DNA from 2 places in the Sulfitobacter sp. M85 genome. Region 1 is predicted to be linked to the other one. Evidence: riboswitches for the same ligand, from Rfam matches in the RefSeq annotation. Region 1 holds a riboswitch; the other holds the start of a gene.
What was found. A riboswitch is a leader RNA that binds a small molecule or an ion and turns the genes downstream of it on or off. The one in region 1 is predicted to bind cobalamin.
Positions count from the first base shown of each region.

Region 2: it holds a riboswitch for cobalamin, as region 1 does, so the genes downstream of both, HKX24_RS01190 (CbtB-domain containing protein) here and HKX24_RS14660 (DUF1636 domain-containing protein) in region 1, are expected to answer to the same signal.

Region 1 covers NZ_JABECQ010000008.1:945-8,332, forward strand. The annotation lists gene HKX24_RS14645 (iron ABC transporter permease) at 1-192, opposite strand, end outside; gene HKX24_RS14650 (ABC transporter substrate-binding protein) at 271-1,206, opposite strand; gene HKX24_RS14655 (ABC transporter ATP-binding protein) at 1,221-2,003, opposite strand; gene HKX24_RS14660 (DUF1636 domain-containing protein) at 2,000-2,407, opposite strand; cobalamin riboswitch at 2,527-2,741, opposite strand; gene HKX24_RS14665 (GTP-binding protein) at 2,767-3,846, opposite strand; gene urtA (urea ABC transporter substrate-binding protein) at 4,202-5,488, shown strand; gene urtB (urea ABC transporter permease subunit UrtB) at 5,565-7,388, shown strand, end outside.
Region 2 covers NZ_JABECQ010000001.1:214,661-222,048, forward strand. The annotation lists gene cobN (cobaltochelatase subunit CobN) at 1-1,820, opposite strand, end outside; gene cobW (cobalamin biosynthesis protein CobW) at 1,827-2,861, opposite strand; gene HKX24_RS01175 (DUF1636 domain-containing protein) at 2,858-3,232, opposite strand; gene HKX24_RS01180 (hypothetical protein) at 3,305-3,817, opposite strand; gene HKX24_RS01185 (CbtA family protein) at 3,829-4,512, opposite strand; gene HKX24_RS01190 (CbtB-domain containing protein) at 4,726-4,896, opposite strand; cobalamin riboswitch at 4,930-5,147, opposite strand; gene HKX24_RS01195 (PAS domain-containing protein) at 5,313-6,323, shown strand; gene pncB (nicotinate phosphoribosyltransferase) at 6,327-7,388, opposite strand, start outside.

The DNA of each region.
Region 1 (7,388 bases):
CCCGACCAAACAGGCAAGGATGGCTCTCGGCAGGCGGATGCTCCAGACGATTGCCTCCCGCCCGGCGGACCAGTCCACGGCCACGGCGCCGGGGGCGGCCTTGTTGGCCAAGATGCCCCAGACGGTTTCGACGGGGACCACGACGGCCCCCACGCTCACCGCAATCGACAGCGATGCCAGCAGGATCGCCATGCCGAACAGGCAAGTGATCCACACCCCCCGCGTGGGTTTCCGAGGCGCTATCGATCGCGGTTTAAACGTCATGAATGCTCACTGCCCCCGAAACGCGGTGGCGAGGGTTTTGACCGCTTCGATGTTGCGCGGGCCGGGCGTGGCCTCGACATATTCCAGCACGACGAAACGGTCGTTGCGCACGGCATCGATGTCGGCGAAGGCGGGGTTCTCCATCATGAAGGCGCGCTTTTGATCGGCGGTGACTTCGCCGTAATTGACGATCACGATGACTTCTGGATCGCGCGCGACCACGGCCTCCCAACCGACGGTGGCCCAGCTTTTCTCAAGGTCGTTCATGATGTTCGTGCCGCCTGCGGCCTCGATCAAGGCGTTCGGCATGGCATAGGCCCCGGCGGTGAAGGGCACATCTTCGCCGCTGTCATAGACAAAGACCCGGGGGGCGGTCTCAATCGGGGGCAGCGCCGCTAGGAATGCGTCGAGTTCGGCTTGGTAGCCTTCGATCAAGCTTTCCGCGCGATCCGAGACGTCGAAGATCGTGCCGAGATTGCGCAGATCGTTATACATATCCTCCATCGAGGATGGGGCTTTTTGACCGATATGGATGCAGCTTTCGGTGAGTTCATAGACTTGAATGCCGAAGGGGGCGAGCGTTTCCGGCGTCACCTCGCCGCCGACCTTCATGCCGTAGTTCCAACCGGCAAAGAAGAAATCGGCATCCGCCCCGATCAGCACCTCCCGCGAGGGGTATTTCGACGACAGTTCCGGCAGCGCCGCGACACCTGCGGTCATCTCTTGGTCCAGTTTGTTCCAGCCCGAGATGCCGGTATAGCCCACCATGCGGTCTGCGAGGCCGAGCACCAGCATCATCTCAAGCAGGTTCACGTCATTGGCGACCGCGGCTTGGGGCGGGTGATCGAAGGTGACTTCGCGGTCGCAGCTTTGAACGGTGGTCTGGGCAATAGCCGATCCGGCGATCATCAGGGCGGCGAGGGTGGTGAGAGTAAGTTTCATAAGAGTTTTCCGTTTCAATCTGGAAGGGCAAAAGAGAAATGCGCCGCGCCGCTGGGGGTGAGCCGCTCGCGCTGCGCGTCGACGCGAAATGTTTTTGAGACGAGATCATCGGTCAGAACCGTATTTGGCGGGCCGAAGCCCTGCGGATAGCCTTCTTTCAGCACCAGCACCTCGTCACAGATGCCATCGGCCATATTGAGATCATGAAGCGAGACGACGATGGTCATGTTCAATCCGCGGATCAGTGACACGATTTCAAGTTGGTGGCGTATATCGAGGTGGTTGGTCGGCTCGTCCAGAACCAAGACCTGCGGCTCCTGTGCCAAAGCGCGGGCGACCATGACGCGCTGCCTTTCCCCGCCCGAAAGGGTGCCGACATCGCGGTGGGCGAGGGGGCGCAGGCTGAGCCGGTCCAAGACGCGGTCGATGATCTCCTCGTCTTTCCGGCTTGATGTCGAAAACGCCGCGCGATGAGGCGTGCGGCCAAGGCGGACGATCTCCAAGACCGTCAGCCCAAAGGACGACGTCTGTTCTTGCAAGACGGCGGCGATGCGCCGCGCGGCGGCACGGGCGGAGAGGGACCAGATATTATGCCCGCCCACATGGATTGACCCCGTTTGGGGCGGTTGAAAACGGTAGAGCAGGCGCAAGAGGGTGGATTTGCCCGCGCCATTCGGCCCCAACACACCCAGAACGCCACCCGCTGCGACGTTAAAGGACGTCGGGTGTAGAACCGGCTGGCCCGATTTTCCCGGCGCCCAGCTTACATCCTTTACCGCAAGATCGGCGGCCCTCATGAGACGCGCAGGTGGCTGGGTTTCAGCTCGATCATCGCCGCGGGCACCCGCGCAAGGGTGGATTTGCGCAGTTTGCCGGGGCGGTCCAGCGAAGAGCACCAGCCGTCATTCAGTGTGGCATAGTGCTGGGCGAAGGCCACAAGGTCGTCGATGTCTTCGTCAGGGTCGATATCACCAAAGAGGTAGGTCGCCTTTGCGCTGGCATGATAGGCCACCGTGCAGGGGCGTTCGCAGCCCGCCATACAGGCCACGCCCGCGACCTCGAAATCCTCAGGGATCGCCGCGCCGGCTGCCGCGATTGCGGCGCTCAGCCTCTGGATTAGGTCAAAGCCCGGGCGGCAATCCGTGCCTTTGTGTTTGCATGACGTGCAAACCGTAATCCTGTGGTTTTGATGCGTATCCATGTCGACCTCCGCGAACGCGCGGGGGATCGAGCAGCCATGTTCTACAGCAGGGGAGTTTCCCTGTCGCCATCATGTTCTCCTAACCAGACACCCCGTCTGGGTTGAGTTGCAATTACGACCCTCTCGGTGCCGGTGATGGCAGGTCTCCTGACTCGCGGATCGACGCTCGCCCGAACCTTCCCAAGCCTAAAGCTCAGTGGTTTTGCCGGGGTCGCTCACCGCTCACAGTTGCGGGGGCAGTTACGGTTTCGGCGCGCGCTGCTTGCCTTACCGTATTCCCTTTTCATCCCAGACGCCGCTGCGGCGGCTGGAAACCATCGCCATGATCTGTGGCCCAAGAGCCATGCCGGGTCAAGCTGCTATCCCGCCTGTCGCTCAGGCCCATCGCGCCGGGCGCGCAGCATATCGAGGCTGCGGTTCAGTTCGGGGTTGGTCATGTCGCGGGCGATGACGACGATGCGGGACTGCTGGTCGTCCTTTGGCCAGTCGCGCAGGGGGACGGGCGGATCGAAAAGATGCTGCACCCCGTGAAAGACAAAGGGGGTGGGGACGTCTTCCAGATGCACGATGCCTTTGACCCGCAAAAGATCGGACCCGCGCAGCCTGACCAGCGTGTCGAGCCAAAGGTCGAAAGCCTCGGCCGGGATCGGTGCGTCTAGCACGATAGAGGCCGACCCGATCCGCGCATCATGTTGGTGGGTTTGCATCATAGGCGCGGATGCCGAGGGCGCGGCGAAGCCCGAGAGGTTGTCAAGCGGATCGGACTTCTCGACGGGCGTGAGCCATTCCATAACGTTGCTCGCATCAACCGCCCGCCGCATACCGCTGAGCCCCCAGAGCGATGCAGCCGGGATAAGCCCGCTTTCGGCCTTGATGATGCGCGCCGTTTGATTAAGGTCGCGCAGCCTGCCTTCAAAGGCGGCAAGCGCTTGCTGGGTCACCAAGTCGGATTTGCTGAGCACCAGCAGATCGGCCATCGCCACCTGCGAGACGGCTTCGAACTGCTGATCCAGCGTGTCCGGCCCATTCGCGGCATCGACGACCGTCACAACCCCGTCCACGTGGAATTTGCGGGCCAGATAGGGATCGGCCAAGAAGGTCTGGAGAATGGGGCCGGGATCGGCCAGCCCCGTCGTCTCGATCACAACGCGGTCGAATTGCACACGCCACGTTTGCTTACGGCGCTTGAGGTCTTGCAGCGTTCGCGACAGATCCCCCCTGATCGAGCAGCACAGACAGCCCGATTGCATGAGAATGACCTCTTCGTCGGCGGTTTCGATCAGATCGTGGTCAAGCCCGGCCTCACCGAATTCATTCACGACGACTGCGATTTTGGGGGCCTCTTCGCTTGCGACGATGTGATTGAGCAGCGTGGTTTTCCCCGCGCCGAGGAAGCCGGTCAGCAGGGTGACGGGGATGCGTTTGTCGGTGGCGGGCATGGTTTGTGGGCTCTGCTATGGACAATCTACGTAACGTTATAACGTTACAATATATAGTGCAACCCGTAGGCCGATGCCCCAAGCTTGCCAAATCCATGCGCTCAGCGCCCAAATTTTGGCAGGTCCACCTCAAATTGCCCAATCGAAGGGCGTTGTTGCTGCGCCGCAGAAAGCGACCTCGGGTTAGGGCTTGTTGCAACGCGCCCTGAAATTGAGGCTGCAGGGGCCTCGCTATGGGGCTGCGCCAAGGGAGTTGTCCGGCAAGGGGGGCATCCGCGCGCGATAACAATAAACGCTGTGTGGAAGAGGCATCATCGCGTCTTTGCTCCTCCGCACACCAAACGGGGATACCGTCATGAAATTTTCCACCAAACGCACAGTCACGGCGACCGCTGCCCTTCTGCTCGCAGGATCAGCCGCCGCTGCGGCCTGCGACGATCCGATCAAGGTTGGCGTGCTGCACTCCCTCTCGGGGACGATGGCCATTTCCGAGACGACATTGAAAGACACGATGGAGCTTTTGATTGCGCAGCAGAACGCCGCGGGCGGCTTGCTGGGATGTGAGATCGAAGCGGTCGTCGTTGACCCGGCTTCGGACTGGCCGCTGTTCGCCGAAAAGGCGCGTGAGCTTCTCACCGTCTCCGAGGTGGATGTCATCTTTGGCTCTTGGACCTCGGTCTCGCGCAAATCCGCGCTGCCCGTTCTGGAAGAGCTGAACGGCCTGATGTTCTACCCGGTCCAGTATGAGGGCGAGGAAAGCTCGCGCAATGTGTTCTACACCGGTGCGGCCCCGAACCAGCAGGCGATTCCGGCCACCGATTATTTCCTTGAGGAACTGGGCGTCGAGAAATTCGCGTTGCTGGGCACTGACTATGTCTATCCCAGAACCACCAACAACATTCTTGAGCAATATCTGCTGGATAAGGGCATTCCCGAAGAGAACATCTTCGTCAACTATACGCCTTTCGGCCATTCCGACTGGTCCACGATCGTGTCGGATGTGGTCGAACTGGGTGCGGATGGCTCGCAGGTGGGCGTGATCTCAACCATCAATGGCGATGCGAATATCGGCTTTTACAAAGAACTGGCCGCGGCGGGCATCTCTGCCGATGACATTCCGGTCGTCGCCTTCTCGGTCGGGGAAGAAGAGCTTTCGGGCCTCGATACCGCTGACCTCGTGGGCCATCTCGCGGCGTGGAACTACTTCCAATCGGCTGAATCCGAGCAGAATGACGAATGGGTCGCCGCCTGGAAAGAGGCGATGGGCGAAGACCGGGTGACCAATGACCCGATGGAGGCGCATTACATCGGTTTCAACATGTGGGTGAACGCGGTCACTGAAGCAGGCACCACGGATGTGGATGCGGTGCGTGCGGCGATGTATGGGCAGGAGTTCCCGAACCTCACCGGCGGAACGGCTGTCATGCTGCCCAATCACCACCTCGCCAAGCCTGTGTTGATCGGTGAAATCACCGAAGACGGCCAATTCGACATCATCAGCCAGACCGAAGAAGTGCCGGGCGATGCATGGACGGATTTCCTGCCTGAATCGGCGGTTCTGGTCTCCGATTGGAAAGACCTCGAATGCGGCATGTACAACAAAGAGACCGAGACCTGCGTTCAGTTGACTTCGAACTACTGACCCCAAGAGCCGGGCGCGCCCTCAGCCGTGCCCGGCATCCGCTTTGACCACTCCCTCTTCGAAAGCCCCATACCTCATGGTTCGAATGCTGCTCAGCCTGATGTGCTTGCTGGCCTCTGTCGGTTTTGCATCCGCTCAGGACCTCCAGTCCCTTTTGCAGACCCACGAAGCAGAGGTGGTCAAACCCTCGCGTAAATCGGTCGGTGTCCTATTGGACGATCTGGTGGCCTCGGGCCTGCCGCAGGTGCCAGCCTTTCTGGAGCAATGGGCCGAGCGGAACGTCTGGCAAGACGATACCTCGGGCCTGTTCTACTTTGGGGCCGAGGCGGATGATACACTCGCGCTGCGCGACATAGATACGGGCGAGGAGGCCACCGCGCCCTCGGATGGGTTCAGCCAATTGCGCCCCAATGGCGGCGTGCGGCGGGTCATCGGCACGGCCTTGGTGCAGTTTCAACTGTCCGATCCCGACCCTGCGCGCCGCCGCGCCGCGCTTGAAAGCATCGCGCGCCGCAGCGATGCCAGCCAGCTTGGCCCGCTCCTGGCCTCCCTCGACGGGGAGGATGACCTCGCCCTGCGCGCCCGGAAGGAGCAATTGGCCAATTTCCTGACCGCGCGCTTTGGGCAGGCGGTTGATGAGCGCATCCGCGCGATTGAAAGCCTTTCCTCTGACACCTCCCTCGAAGCGCGGGCGGTGCTGAGCCAGATCCTCTCGGCCAAGACCGGCGTGGCCGAACAGCAGCCCGAGGGGAACATCGCCCGCATTCTTGATCCCACGGCAGCACCCTCGGCAAGTTATGAGACGCTGGTGGAGGCGGGCCTCGCCCCCGCAATCGTGCCACAAGGCGAGATACGCGCGGCGCTGGAGGCCAATATCGTCGATGGCCGGGTGGGCGGCGTCCCTCTGGCGCAATTGGATGACCCGGCGCGGCGTGTGGATGCCTATCGCGCGCTTGCCGAGGCAGGCCGCGTGCCGCCTCTGGTAACGCAGGATGATATCGACACCGCTTTGCAGAACGCGGTCTTTTATGAGCGCTACGAAGAGGAGGACGCCGCGATCACCGGCGCGGCCCGCGCCACGCTCGACGCGGTCGAAACGCGGGTTGGCTGGGCGCAGACGTTGGATTTGACACTCGACGGTCTTTCGCTGGCCTCGATCTATTTCCTCGCCGCGATTGGGCTCGCGATCACCTTTGGGCAGATGGGGGTCATCAACATGGCCCATGGCGAGTTTATCATGATGGGGGCCTATACGGGCTATGTGGTGCAGCTCATCGTTCCCGATTACACGGTGTCGCTTCTGATCGCGCTGCCGCTGGCCTTTGCTGTCACCTTTGGCGCGGGCGTCGCGATGGAGCGGCTGGTGATCCGCCATCTCTACCATCGCCCGCTTGAAACCCTCTTGGCGACCTTCGGCATCTCGATCGCCCTGCAGCAGATCGCCAAGAACATCTTTGGCACGCAGGCCCGCCCGCTGACATCGCCCGAATGGCTGCGCGGGGCGCTGGTAATCTCGGATGTGGTTCAGATCAGTTTCATCCGCATCGCCATATTTGTGCTGGCGCTGATCTTTCTGTTCTTGCTGCTGTATATCCTCAAGCGCACGCGTCTTGGCTTGGAGGTGCGCGCGGTGACGCAGAACCCCGGCATGGCGGCCTCGATGGGGATCAACCCGGATCGCATCAACATGATGACCTTCGGGCTGGGCTCCGGCATCGCCGGGGTCGCGGGCGTCGGCATCGGGCTTTATGCGCAGGTCACCTCTGAGATGGGCACGAATTACATCGTGCAAAGCTTCATGACCGTCGTGGTGGGCGGTGTCGGATCGGTCTTCGGCACGCTGGCGGGCGCGGGGCTGATCGGCTTCCTGCAAAAGGGGATCGAGTGGTTGAACCCCTCC
Region 2 (7,388 bases), on a different contig from region 1:
TCCAGCAGCCGTTCCAGCCGCAACAGCCCATCGGGTGTTTCACTGTCTTTCAGCGGGGGCGGCAGATGGCCGAGCGTCACCGCCCCGATGCGCCGCTTGGCCTGTGCCGCCTCCCCCGGATCGTTAACGATGAAGGGGTAGATCACCGGCAGATCACCGGTCAGCGCCTCGGGCCAGCAATCGCCCGAGAGGGCCACCGCCTTGCCCGGCAGCCACTCCAGCGTGCCGTGCGCGCCGATATGCACCAGCGCATGATGCCCCTGCGCCCGCAGCCAGAGGTAGAAGGCCACATAGGAATGCCGCGGCGTGCGGGCGAGGTCGTGATAGCTGTCTTCGCGGTCTTGCAGATCGCCCCGTTCGGGTTGCAGCGCGACCAGCGCGTTGCCGCAGGTTTGCGCCGCGAAGTGAAAGGCGCCGTCCTGAGCCAGCGGGTCATCCTCAGCCTGCCCCCATGCCTGCGCGAGGTCATCGCGCAGCGCCTGCGGCAGGCTGGCCAGAGCGGCACGGTAGTCAGCCAACGGCCAAGTGATGCGCTGCTCGGTCAGGCTGCGGCCAAAGCCGATCTGCGGCGTGACGCCATAGCCCTCACCCGCCAGCCGCATCAACATGTCTTCGACGCTGGCCAGCGCATCAAGGCCGACGGCATGGGCCAGTTGATCGTCCCGCCCCGGATAGGTCGAGAGCACCAGCGCCAGTTTGCGCGTGTCCGCAGGGGTTTGGGCCAGCCGCTGCCACCCCATCACGCGGGCGACGACAGCCTCGATCCGCGCCTCTTCGGCGCGGTGGGCAAAGCGGGAGTATTGCAGATCGGGGTCGCGCTTTCCGGGGCTCTTGAAACTGACGACGCCACCGAAGATGCGGCCATCGACCTCGGGCAAGACCACATGCATCGCCAGATCGGCGGGGGAAAGGCCGCGCTCGCTCTCGTCCCAATCCCGCCGCCGGGCGGTGGAGAGGGCCACCTGAAACACCGGGCAGCCCGGCGCGTCGAGCGGGGAGGTGCCATCATCCCCGCGCCCCGAAAAGGCGGTGGCGTTGACGATGGCCACGGGTTTCATCGCCGACAGCGCATCACCCAGAAAGCCCCGCGCGGGATCGGATTTAAGCGAGGGCACGAAAAGCCCGATCGCGTTCAGCCCCGCCGCCCGCAACGCGCGGATCAGCGCATCGACGGGCGCGGTATCGGCGGCCAGAAGATAGCTGCGGTAGAAGGTGACCGCGACGGTATCCCCTGCCACGTCGGCAAAAGGCACCACGCCCTGATCGGGGTCGTAATAGCCGCAGTCGGGCACCGTTTTCGTGCCCATGACCGGCCCGGCGTAAAAGCCCGCCGCCAGCGCCATCTGTGCCAGCGCGGCCTGCGCCGCCACCGGCCCGCCCGCGTCGCAGAGATGCGCAAGACGGCGCAGCGTGGAAACCGGCAAAGTCGAATGCGCGTCGAGCCCCGGATCCTCGCGCCCATCGGCGGGCAAGACGGCCAGCGCGATATCATGGCGGCGGGCGAAGTCTTGGACCTGCATGATGCCGTAGGGCCAGTAATTCTCCCCCCCGATGAGGCGGATCAGAATGCCCTTGGCCCCGGTCAGCGTCTGTTCGATGTAGTTGTCGACCGAGGCCGGGTGCCGCAGCGCCACGAGGTTGCACAGCCGCAGCGAGGGCAGCTTCCCCTCCTTGCCGCCGCCGCGGTGCCAGCCTGCCGCGAAAGCGCCGAGGTCACTGTCGGAAAACGACAGCACCACCAGATCGGCGGGGGTTTGCCCCGGATCATAGGGGGTGTCGGTATCCTCCAACCCGTGGCTTTCGCGAAAGACGACATGCATGGGCGATCAGGCTCCCAAAGTCTCGCGGATTTTGGCAAGGTCGATGTCGTCATGCTCGGCGATCACCACCAGATGCCCGGCGCGCGTGTCGCTGCCCCAAGGGCGGTCGAACTGCTGACGCACCCGCGCGCCCACAGCCTGCACCAACAGGCGCATCGGTTTACCCTCGACAGCGACATAGCCCTTCACGCGCAGGATGTTCTGCTCACGCGCGAGCCGCTCGATCGAGGCCACCAGCGCATCGACATCCGACACTTCCGGCATCGGGATCACCACGGTTTCGAAATCGTCATGCTCGTGATCGTCATGGCCGTCATGATGCGAAGGGCGCGCGGCGAGGTCGTCTTCGGCGGCAGCGTTGAGGCCGAGCACCACCTTGGGGTCGATCACGCCTTCGGTCATCTCAAGGATCGGAATCTCACGCGGGCTTTCCTCTTCAATCACCTTACGGGCTTTGGCAAGGCCATCGGGACCGGCGAGATCGGCTTTGGACATCAGCACGATATCGGCGCAGGAAATCTGATCTTCGAACACTTCGGAAAGCGGCGTTTCGTGGTCGAGGCTGTCATCGGCCAGACGCTGCGCGTCCACGGCGGCGACATCGGCGGCGAAAGTGCCAGCGGCCACGGCCTCGGCATCGGCCAGCGCGATGACGCCGTCGACGGTGATCTTGGACCGGATCGCGGGCCAGTCGAAGGCTTTAAGCAGCGGTTTCGGCAGGGCCAGCCCAGAGGTTTCGATCAGGATGTGATCGGGGCGCGTCGGCAGAGCCATCAGCGCTTCGATGGTCGGGATAAAGTCATCCGCCACAGTGCAGCAGATGCAGCCATTGGCCAGCTCGACGATATTCTCCGCCGGGCAGTCGTCGATGGCGCAGGATTTCAGGATGTCACCGTCCACACCCACGGTGCCAAACTCATTGACCAGAACGGCAAGGCGACGCCCGCCTGCATTGGTCATCAGGTGGCGGATGAGCGTGGTTTTACCAGCGCCGAGAAAGCCGGTGATGACGGTAACGGGAATTTTGGCGAGATCGCTCATGCGGTAGGCTCCTGCGGCAGGGTCAAAGGGGGGATACGCGCAAGGCTTTGCTTGCGAAAGATGACCGGGCGTTCGCGCCATGGCACCAGCCCGTCTTCGGTGGCGGCATAGGCGGCGGCTCCGGCAAGGATGTCGGCGGCGTCTTCCTTGGTCAAGCGGCCATAGACATAGGACCATTTGCCCGGCGCAGACAGTGCCACGGCGGCCCCCTGCGAACAGGCGGAAAGACATTGCACCGGCACGATGGTCACGCCCTCGGGCGCGCCTGCGGCGTCGAGGGCGGCATGAAGCTGCGCGCCGGGGCGCGGGGCGTCTTCCTCCAGCACCTCACCGGCGCGGCAGGTCATGCAGACATGTAGGGTTGCGCTCATTGATCTTGTCCCATCGGGTTATGCGTGCCGGGTATGCGCTCCGGCGCGCTATGAAAAGGGGAGGCGGGGCGATTATTCAACCGTCAGCACCTCGCGGGCCGTAATCGGCGCACCGTTCACCGCCAAGGGGCGGTGGTCATTGGCGTTGAGCGTGACCTCCACCGTGACCTCGCCCTTGGGCAGGTCAGCCAGATGCAGCCATGGGCCGTAAAGCCGCCCGATCTTGGCACCGTTGACATAGACATGGGCATGGCCCTCGCCCGGCTGGTTGTCGCCGCTGGCGTTTTGCGGCGCAAAGGCGAAACCTTCGGTTTCCACATAAAGGTTGTAGCCCGCCATCGGGTCGGGCGTCACGCGGATCGCAAGGCTGGGGGCCTCTTCGGCGGCCAGCGCGATGGGCTGGCCGTGCATCCGCGCGTGATCCGCACCGCCGTGATCCATGGCCGCATGCCCGCCGCCGCCATGGGCGGCAGGGTCGCCGTGGTCATGGCCGTCGAAGGTGACACCATTGCTCGCGGCGATGGCAAAACCGATGCCACCGCCAAAGACCAATCCAATGGCGAAAAGCGCCAGTGATCTGTCCATCTCGACCTCCCTCAGGCGCTCTGCGCGCCTTCACGTTGCCAAAAGAACCCGGCGAAACTGCCCAGCAGAACCCAGGCTGCAAGGCCGATGCCAAGCGCACGCGCGGCGAAGAGCGCGCCGATCTCTGTCGGTACCGGACCGCTGAAGCTTTCGGGTTCGGGTGCGCCGATGACATGGGGGGCCATCAGCAGTACCGCCGCGCCGATCCATGCGCCCCAACCTTTGCCGAAGGCGAGTAGCCACATCGCCACCAGCGCTGCCGCTGCGGTGGCAAACCACCAGATTTGCCGCGCGGTGATGTCCGCTGCGGCCACACCGGGCACCTCGGGCGCAAGGCTGAACCCCGGCGCGAGGTGGAAGGCCACGAAACCGGCGACACCCCAAAGGATGCCCCAGCGGCCATCGATTACCGCGCCGCGCTCTTCGCCAAGGCTCATCGCGGCCAGAAGGATCAGCGCATAGGCAGTATAGGTCAACATGGTGAAGATCAGGCTCAACCCATCGCGGACGGCATCGAAACCGGGCAAATCGGGGTGCGCGCTGACGGGGTCGGCCCCGAAATGCACCAGCGCACCGGTCTCATAAAGCTCGGCATGAAGCAGCACGGGCTGCACGAAATAAAGTTGCAGCAAACCGGTCAACAAGCCGGCAGAGGCCCCGGCGAACAGGGCGGAAGTCAGAAAACGTGAAAACATCGCAATGATCCTTGGATGCGAAATGATACTCAGCGCCGCGTGAAACGCGGGCCGAGCCATCAGCCAGCCTCAAGATGCGCCAAAGCCCTGCCCACACGGTCAAGGGCGGAGGCAGGCAAAACGGCAAGAGGCGGGCATGGAAAGAAAGCCAGAATCACAGACTGCCGGACTGCGGCATGGCAGCCCGGACCCCAGTGATACCGAACGCGGCGCTTAGTGGCAGGGAAAGCCTGTCGCGTGGCGCACGTCATGGGCGGCATCATGCAGGGCTGCGGCCTGCACATGGCCGGTCAGCGCCATCAGAGCCACACCCAATACGGCGGCAAACAGCGCCGGTACGAGTTTGCTGCGCGTGGCACCGGCGGTCTTAATCATCGTCGTCATCTTCAATCTCCTTACCGTCACACCCGACGGCATCTAGCGTTTCATTTGCCTGGCAGGTCTCCTGGCTCGCGGGTCGTGGCCTTTGCCCGCCTTCCCCGTCCGAAAGGACAAGTGGCACGAGGGGCATTGGCTTTCCGCTTACAGTCGCGGGGGCGGCTTCGGCTTCAGGGTCGGGCGACCCCTTACTGAATTCCCTTTTCGGTCCCACACTCAAAGGCGCTTTTCGGGACACCAAGCGCCCTCAATTACGCATTTTAGGCCCTTCCTGACAAGCCGCATTTATCGAACCTCGCGGAACCGTATGGCGCATACAGCATTTAGTAGATAAATATGGCCCAACCCCCAGTATGCGGGTTGACCCAAAAGCCACGTGCAGGGCACATTGACGGCCAGTTTCGATCAAGGGGCGGGAATTCATGAACGACAACACGGTCTCCGCCGCTCGGCAGACCCTGACCGAAGACGTTCTAGGCAAGGTCGTGCGCTATGCCCGCCTGCCGCTGTGCATCACCGACCCGACCCTGCCGGACAATCCCATCGTCTATGTGAATGACGCTTTCACCGATCTCACCGGCTATGGCTTGGATGAGATCGTGGGCCAGAACTGCCGTTTCCTGCAAGGTCCGGAAACCACGCGCGAAAGCGTCGATGCGGTGCGCGAAATCCTACTAGCGCGCCGGGTCGACACGGTTGAGATCGTGAACTACCGCAAGGATGGCAGCCGCTTCCTGAACGCCCTACAACTGGGGCCGATTAATGACGAAGACGGCAATCTGATCTATTTCTTCGGCTCGCAACTCGACGTTTCCGAACGCCGCCGGGTGGAGCGGGAGCACCGGCAACTGGCCGATGACGAATTGCTGCACCGGCTACGCAATATCGTCAACGTCATGACCGCCATGGTCCGCCTGACCGCTCGTGAGGAGCCGTCCCCGGCGGCCTTTGCCGACAAGGTGATCGAGCGGCTGGCCGCCTTGGGCGCGGCGCATTTCGACACGATTGGCCGTAGCGACCAGCATGAGGTGGATTTCGAGACGCTGATGGGGCCGATCATGCGGGCCTATACCTCGGCCACCGAGGATCAGATCAACCTCACCGGGGCGAATCCGCTGATCTCGCACCGCCTCGTTTCCCCCCTGACGCTGGCCTTGCACGAGCTGGCGACGAATGCGGTGAAACACGGCTCGCTCAGTTCCGATACCGGGCGGGTATCGCTGGATATCACCATCCTTCAGGAGCCTGCGCGCATGCGGTTTGTCTGGCGCGAAACAGGTGGGCCAGAGGTCATCAAATCTCCGCGCAACAGCGGCTCGCGGATCATCCAGTCCTTGACCCGCGCAGTCGGTGGCACCCTGCACTACGATTGGCAGCCCGAAGGGTTGATTGCCACGGCGGAGTTCCCCGTGGCCGCCCTTGGCGAAGGCTGACCGTCAAACGATCACCTGCTGCGCGGCCTGCTCTCCGACCCCGAAAACACGCTTGTAACGCGCGATTTCATCCGCCGGCCCCATCGCCTTGTTCGGGTTGTCCGAGAGTTTGACCGTGGGCCGCCCATTGGCGCTGACCGCTTTGCAGACCAAACTAAAGGGCGCCAGCGCATCATTCGGCACCAGCCCGCGGAAGTCATTGGTCAGCAACGTCCCCCAACCGAAAGAGACCTTGGCCTTGCCCGCAAACTGGGCGTGCAGCTCCTTGATCTTGTCCACATCCAGCCCATCGCTGAAGATCACCCGCTTGGTCGTCGGGTCCTCGCCACGGGCGCGCCACCAGTCAATGGCCGTCTGCGCCGCCGTGGCCGGATCGCCGCTGTCGACGCGGATGCCGGTCCAGCCCGCCAGCCAATCCGGCGCGTGATCGAGAAAGCCCTTGGTGCCGTAGGTATCGGGCAGAATAATCCGCAGGTTGCCTTCGTGTTCGTCATGCCAATCCGACAGCACATCATAGGGCGCGCGGGCAAGGGCGGCGTCATCCTCGGCCAAAGCGGCATAGACCATGGGCAATTCATGGGCATTGGTGCCAATCGCCTCAAGCTCGCGCATCATGGCGATGCGACAGTTGGAGGTGCCGGTAAAGGCATCGCCCAGCCCCTCATGCATCGCCTGCACGCACCAATCCTGCCAGAGGTAGGAATGCCGCCGCCGGGTGCCAAAATCCGCGATTGAAAGGTTGTCGACCTCGCGCAGCGCTTCGATCTTTTCCCAGACGCGGGTCATGGCACGGGCGTAAAGCACCTGAAGCTCGAACTTACCCATCGGGTCGAGCGCGGCGCGGCTGCGCAGCTCCATCAGCACCGCCAGCGCGGGAATCTCCCAAAGCATGACCTCATGCCACTTGCCCTCGAAGGTCAGCTCATATTGATCGCCCTTCCGCTCCAGATGATAGGGCGGCAGGCGCATGCCTTCGAACCACTCCATGAAATCGGGGCGGAACATCTGGCGTTTGCCGTAGAAGGTATTGCCGCGCAGCCACGTGCTCTCCCCCCGGCTGAGGCT